Regions from separate parts of the Bradyrhizobium sp. 187 genome, predicted to be linked through region 1. Evidence: predicted binding sites of a transcription regulator. Region 1 holds the regulator's gene; each other region holds the start of a gene.
What was found. Region 1 encodes PhoB, which activates phosphate uptake and scavenging genes when phosphate is short. Its sites were predicted from a motif close to TGTCATNNANCTGTCAT; they were not measured.

Region 1 (2,266 bases):
GAGGGCGGCACGTGCGACTATCTTAGGCCTGGTGAAACGGGTGTCAATGCCGCCCGGAAAGCCTCGCGAAACGCTGAATCCGTAGTCTTGCGGTGCCGATTTTGCGGGATTTGGCCACGGAACATGTGGAAGCGAGTCGGCGGACTCTTGCGCGGGAGTCACGCCATATTGTAGCGTTTGGATTGTCAGATACGACATCTCGTGCAGTGGTTCTGATCTTTAAGTCCTTATGTACCGGCGTAAACGTTCGGGCGTTCAAGACGCGCCCGGCGAGCCTTAAGGGATTCTGGCGGCACGGGTTTTTGAAGGCTTAGGCATTCGCTGCGAGGCCCCAGGATGGCTGGCGCGCAGCGAGGGAAAGGGTGCAATGACGGTTTTGACCTGGTCCGATGATCGCGTCGAGCAGCTGAAAAAGCTCTGGGAGGCCGGACTTTCGGCCAGCCAGATCGCGGCGGAGCTCGGCAATGTGACCCGCAATGCCGTGATCGGCAAAGTGCACAGGCTCGGCCTTTCGGGCCGCGCCAAGAGCCCATCATCGGCAGCGCCGCGGCCGCGCAAGGCGCGCCCCGCGCAGCACATGATGCGGGTGAGCCGCCCGATCTCGCGCGGCAACACCGCGCTGGCGCAGGCCTTCGAGGTCGAGGCTGAGCCGGATCCGGTCACCTACGACAACGTGGTGCCGATGAGCCAGCGGCTGTCGCTGCTGGAATTGAACGAGGCGACCTGCCACTGGCCGGTCGGCGATCCCTCGAGCCCGGACTTCTTCTTCTGCGGTGGAAGGGCGCTGTCCGGACTGCCCTATTGCGCCCAGCACTCGCGCGTTGCGTACCAGCCCGCGTCGGATCGGCGCCGCGCACCGGTAAAGCCGGGTCCCCGTTAGTCGTCACGCGAAGACAGTTCAACAATTTCAGTGTCGTCCCGGCCTAGTGCGCAATTGCGCACGGGGGGCCGGGACCCATACTCCGAGCACGCAATAATCGTGCGGAAGGGGTCACTCCGAGTCTTCGCCAAACCACGTTCGGTGGTTATGGGTCCCGGATCAGCGCTCGCTTCGCTCGCTTGTCCGGGACGACGGCTGAGAATGCAGGGACAGCTCGCCAACAAACAAGCCTGCAACCCTACACCTGCTCCGCCTTCGCGAAGCGATCATCCAGCGCGTAGCCGGCGCCGCGGACGGTGCGGATCGGGTCCTGCTCGCGGCCGAGATTGAGCAGCTTGCGCAGGCGGCCGATATGCACGTCGACGGTGCGCTCGTCGATATAGATGTCGCGGCCCCAGACGCTGTCGAGCAGCTGCTCGCGCGAGAACACCCGTCCCGGATGCTCCAGGAAGAACTCCAGCAGGCGATATTCGGTCGGACCGAGATCGATCGGCCGGCCCGAGCGCGCCACGCGGCGCTTGTCACGGTCGAGCTCGATGTCGCCAAAAGCAAGGACGGTGGCGAGGCGCTCCGGGCTCGCGCGCCGCAGCAGGCCTTTCACGCGCGCCAGCAGCTCCGGCACCGAGAACGGCTTGACGATGTAATCGTCGGCGCCGGTCGCAAGACCCCGCACCCGCTCGCTCTCCTCGCCGCGCGCGGTGAGCATGATGATCGGGAGCTGCTTGGTCTCGGGACGGGTGCGAAGCCGCCGGCACAATTCGATGCCTGACAGGCCCGGCAGCATCCAGTCGAGCACGATCAGATCGGGGATGTGCTCCTTGAGGCGGGTGTCGGCGTCGTCGCCGCGCATCACCGTCTCGACGTCATAGCCGTCGCCTTCGAGGTTGTAGCGGAGAAGCTCGGTCAGGGCTTCCTCGTCCTCAACCACCATAATGCGTGCGCCCATCGGGTCGTCGCTCCTTAAGTCTTCAGGTGTTCGGTACCGTGTTGGCAAAGGTCGTCATGTCGCCCTTCGGCCGCTTGTCGGTGATCGCCTGGCCCTCGATCATGTAGAACACGGTCTCGGCGATATTGGTGGCGTGGTCGCCGATCCGCTCGATGTTCTTGGCGCAGAACATCAGATGGATGCAGAACGAGATATTGCGCGGATCCTCCATCATGTAGGTGAGGAGTTCGCGGAACAGCGAGGTGCAGATGGCGTCGACTTCCTCGTCGCCCTTCCACACCGCCATCGCCGCCGGCAAATCATGCGCGGCATAGGCGTCCAGCACCGACTTGACCTGCTGCTGCACGAGGTCGGTCATGTGCTCGAGGCCGCGGAACAGCTTGAGCGGATGGAAGTCCGTCTCCAGCGCCGCGACGCGCTTGCCCATGTTCTTGGCGAGG
Region 2 (2,266 bases), 2.1 Mb from region 1:
ACACCCGTAGCGCTGACCATTGCCGGCTCCGATTCGAGCGGAGGCGCCGGCATCCAGGCCGACCTGAAGACCTTTGCCGCGCTCGGCGTTTTTGGCGCTTCCGCCATCACGGCGCTGACGGCGCAGAACACCCGCGGCGTCACCGGCATTCACGCCGTGCCCGCCGAATTCGTCACCGCGCAGATCGACGCGGTGTTTTCCGATCTCGAGGTCGGCGCGGTCAAGATCGGCATGGTGGCGCAAGCCGCCAGCATCGATGCGATCGCGGCCGCGCTGTCGCGCTGGGCGCCCGGGCATATCGTGCTCGATCCCGTGATGGTGGCGACGTCGGGCGATCGCCTGCTCGCGTCCGATGCCGTCGATGCCCTGCGCATCAAGCTGATGCCGCTGGCCTCGGTGATCACACCCAATCTGCCCGAGGCCGCGGCTCTGCTCGACGAGCCGGTCGCGGCCAGCGAGGCCGAGATCGAAAGCCAGGGGCGCCGGCTGCTGGCGCTCGGCAGTCGTGCGGTCCTGATCAAGGGCGGCCACGGCGAGGGCGCCGAGAGTATCGATTATCTCGTCGATGCCAGCACCACGATCGCGCTCGCCGCGCCGCGCGTTGCCACAAGCAACACCCATGGCACCGGCTGCTCGCTGTCCTCGGCGGTCGCCGCAGGGCTCGCCAGAGGCGAAGATCTCGAGCGCGCCGTGCGCAACGCCAAGACCTGGATCAGCGCGGCGATCGCCGCCGCCGACCGCTTCAGCGTCGGCCACGGACACGGCCCGATCCATCATTTCCATAAATTTTACTGAACGCCGGTCGCGAGCGCGCCACCGCTAGTCCCTCCCGCCATGCAGCTCCGGGTTCTTGCGGAGGCTGCCGCGACGCCATGTCGCCTGATTGTCGCATGCGACTGATATTCGCGGGGTGGGCGAGGCAAGCGCGATTCGTATCTGAGGGTGCCTCAAAGGTTCGATTGGTCATCCCCCTGTCACGGGACATTGTTACAGGCTGGCGCATGGGAAGTTACGATGTGAGTGACGAGAGCCCGGAGCGGCGCTTTCGCACGTTGTTCATCTCCGACGTTCATCTCGGAGCCCGCGGTTCTCAAGCCGATCTTCTGCTCGATTTCCTGCGTTTCCATGATGCCGACACGATCTATCTCGTCGGCGATATCGTCGACGGCTGGGCGCTGAAATCGAGCTGGCATTGGCCGCAATCGCATAACGACCTCGTCCAGAAGCTTTTGCGCAAGGCGCGCAAGGGCGCCAAGGTCATCTACATCCCCGGCAATCACGACGAGTTCCTGCGCAACTATTACGGCACGCATTTCGGCGGCATCGACGTGGTCGAGAACACCGTCCACACCGGCGCGGACGGCAAGCGGTATCTCGTCATCCATGGCGACATCTTCGACCTCGTGGTGCAGAACGCACGCTGGCTCGCCCATCTCGGCGACAAGGCCTACGATTTCGCGATTCAGCTCAATCGCTTCGTCAACTTCTTCCGGCGCATGTTCAAGGTGCCGTATTGGTCGCTGTCGCAATGGGCCAAGCAGAAGGTCAAGAACGCCGTCAACTATATTGGCGCGTTCGAGCAGGCGCTCGCCGCCGAGGCGCGACGCCACGATGCCGACGGGGTGATCTGCGGCCACATCCATTACGCGGTGATCCGCGACGAGGGCGGCATCCGCTACATGAATTGCGGCGACTGGGTCGAGAGCTGCACGGCGCTGGTCGAGCACGACGAGGGCCATTTCGAGATCATCACCTGGGCGGACCAGGCCGAGAAGCCGGCACAGGTCCCGCAGGTCGCAGCCAGAGCTGCATGAAAGGCAGCCTGATGCGCATCCTGGTCGCGACCGACGCCTGGCACCCGCAAGTCAACGGTGTGGTTCGGACGCTGACCAAGCTTGCCGACGCCGCGAAAAGTCTCGACGTCGAATTCTCGTTCCTGACGCCGCAATCGTTCCGCACCTTTGCGATGCCGAGCTATCGGGACGTGCGGGTGGCCATGCCGCGCCCGGGCAGAATCGCGAAGCTGATCGAAGAGGCGCGCCCGGACAGCATCCACATCGCGACGGAGGGGCCGATCGGCCTGATGGTCCGCCGCTATTGCCGGCAGCGCAAGCTGCCCTTCACGACCAGCTTCCACACCCGCTTTCCCGAATATGTCCGCGCCCGCGTGCCGGTGCCGGGCTCGCTGATCTGGCGGGCGCTGCGCCGATTCCATAGCCCCAGCCGCGCCGTGATGGCGGCGACGCCGGCGCTCGCCAGTGAGCTG
Region 3 (2,266 bases), 3.8 Mb from region 1:
GTGATGCAGGCGCTGTGCTTCGCGCTGCTCGCCTGCGCCTTCAACCTGCTGATCGGCTACGGCGGTTTGCTGTCCTTCGGCCATGCGATGTTCCTGGGCACGGCCGGCTATTGCAGCGCGCATGCGCTGAAAGTATGGGCGCTGCCGCCGGAACTCGGCATCCTCGTCGGGGTCGCCGGTGCCTTCGTGCTCTCGCTCATCACGGGCTATATCTCGATCCGCCGCCAGGGCATCTATTTCTCGATGATCACGCTGGCGCTGTCGCAGCTCTTGTACTTCATCTACCTCCAGGCGCCGTTCACCCATGGCGAAGACGGCATCCAGGGCATTCCGCAGGGACGCATGTTCGGCGTCTTCGATCTGACCAAGCCCACCGTGCTCTACTACGTGGTGCTGGTCGGTTTCCTCGCCGGCTTCCTGCTGATCTTCCGCATCATCAACTCGCCGTTCGGCGAAGTCCTCAAGGCGATCCGCGAGAACGAGCCGCGCGCGATCTCGCTGGGTTACCGCACCGATCAGTACAAGTTCCTGGCTTTCGTCCTGTCGGGCACGCTGGCCGGCTTTGCCGGTGCGCTGAAAGTCTTCGTGGCGCAGAATGCCTCGCTCACCGACGTGCACTGGTCGATGTCGGGCGAAGTCGTGCTGATGACGCTGGTCGGCGGACTCGGAACCGTCTTCGGTCCCGTGGTCGGTGCCTTCGTGATCATCGCCATGCAGCAATATTTGGCGGGGTTCGGCCAATGGGTGACCGTGATCCAGGGCTCGATCTTCGTGATCTGCGTGCTCACCTTCCGCCGTGGCGTCATCGGCGAAATCGCGCATTACTTCCGGCGGTCGCTGTAAGTCATTGATATAATAGAAGATGTGTTGACGCGCGAAAGCGGTGGATGATCCGGCTCCACGGGCGTGAGGTGGCACGCGCGTGGATCGAAAATGGTCTATGACAGTTTCATGACGGCCCGCTTGGGCCAGGCCATCATCCAACCGGTAGTCTCTCCCCCATGATGCGATTGTTTCGCGCTTTCCTGCCGAAGGAAGAACGGTTCTTCGACCTGTTCGACCGCCACGCCCAGACCGTGATCCAGGGCTCGATCGCGCTCCAGAGCATGCTCAACGGGGGCGAGGAGACGCCGGTCTATTGCCAGCGCGTCAACCAGTTCGAGAACGATGCCGACAACATCACCCGTGAGGTGCTGACCGCGGTGCGCCGCACCTTCATCACCCCGTTCGACCGCGGCGACATCAAGAACCTGATCACCTCGATGGACGACGCCATCGACCAGATGCAGCAGACCGCCAAGGCCGTGATGCTGTTCGAGGTCCGCAGCTTCGAGCCGCCGATGCGGGAGATCGGCGGGCTTCTGATCGAATGCGCCAATCTGGTCGGCCGCGCGCTGCCGCTGATGCAGAAGATCGGTCAGAACGTGGCCATGCTGACCGCGATCACGGAAGAGCTTGGCAAGCTGGAAGGCCGCGTCGACGATCTCCATGATATCGGGCTGAAGGAACTGTTCCTCAAGCATCGCGGCGGCAACGCGATGGACTTCATCGTCGGCGCAGAGATCTACGACCATCTCGAGAAAGTCGCCGACCGCTTCGACGACGTCGCGAACGAGATCAACAGCATCGTCATCGAGCAAGTTTAGGGCAGGGGCCACGCCGTGGATGTTGCGCTGGGTCTTCCCGTCCTGGTCGGATTGATCGCCGTCGCGCTGCTGTTCGACTTCCTGAACGGCCTGCACGACGCCGCCAATTCGATCGCGACCATCGTCTCGACCCGCGTGCTGCGGCCGCAATACGCGGTGTTCTGGGCCGCGTTCTTCAACTTCGTCGCCTTCATGGTGTTCGGGCTGCACGTTGCCCAGACTATCGGCACCGGCATCATCGATCCCGCGATCGTGGATGCTCAGGTGATCTTCGCCGCGCTGGTCGGCGCCATCGTCTGGAACCTGGTGACATGGGCGCTCGGCATCCCATCGTCCTCGTCTCATGCATTGATCGGCGGCTTGTTTGGTGCCGGCGTGGCCAAAGCCGGCCTTTCAGCGGCGGTCTGGAGCGGGTTGTCCAAGACGGTGATCGCCATCGTGCTGTCTCCGCTGGTCGGCTTCCTGCTCGCGATGGTGCTGGTCGCGATCGTCTCCTGGGCCTCGGTGCGCTCCACGCCCTTTGCCGTGGATCGCGCCTTCCGCATCCTGCAATTCGCCTCCGCCTCGCTCTATTCGCTCGGCCATGGTGGTAACGACGCTCAGAAGACCATGGGCATCAT

Region 2: a site for PhoB is predicted at 962-978, ahead of IVB19_RS24650 (UDP-2,3-diacylglucosamine diphosphatase). Genes of this name have one in related genera too.
Region 3: a site for PhoB is predicted at 941-957, ahead of IVB19_RS15590 (DUF47 domain-containing protein). Genes of this name have one in related genera too.

Annotation. Positions count from the first base shown of each region.
Region 1 covers NZ_CP064693.1:7,235,729-7,237,994, forward strand. Annotated here, with positions in the region: gene IVB19_RS34860 (GcrA family cell cycle regulator) at 368-880, shown strand; gene phoB (phosphate regulon transcriptional regulator PhoB) at 1,119-1,826, opposite strand; gene phoU (phosphate signaling complex protein PhoU) at 1,849-2,266, opposite strand, start outside.
Region 2 covers NZ_CP064693.1:5,091,964-5,094,229, reverse strand. Annotated here, with positions in the region: gene thiD (bifunctional hydroxymethylpyrimidine kinase/phosphomethylpyrimidine kinase) at 1-795, shown strand, start outside; gene IVB19_RS24650 (UDP-2,3-diacylglucosamine diphosphatase) at 1,002-1,814, shown strand; gene IVB19_RS24645 (glycosyltransferase family 4 protein) at 1,826-2,266, shown strand, end outside.
Region 3 covers NZ_CP064693.1:3,291,873-3,294,138, forward strand. Annotated here, with positions in the region: gene IVB19_RS15585 (branched-chain amino acid ABC transporter permease) at 1-843, shown strand, start outside; gene IVB19_RS15590 (DUF47 domain-containing protein) at 1,002-1,646, shown strand; gene IVB19_RS15595 (inorganic phosphate transporter) at 1,662-2,266, shown strand, end outside.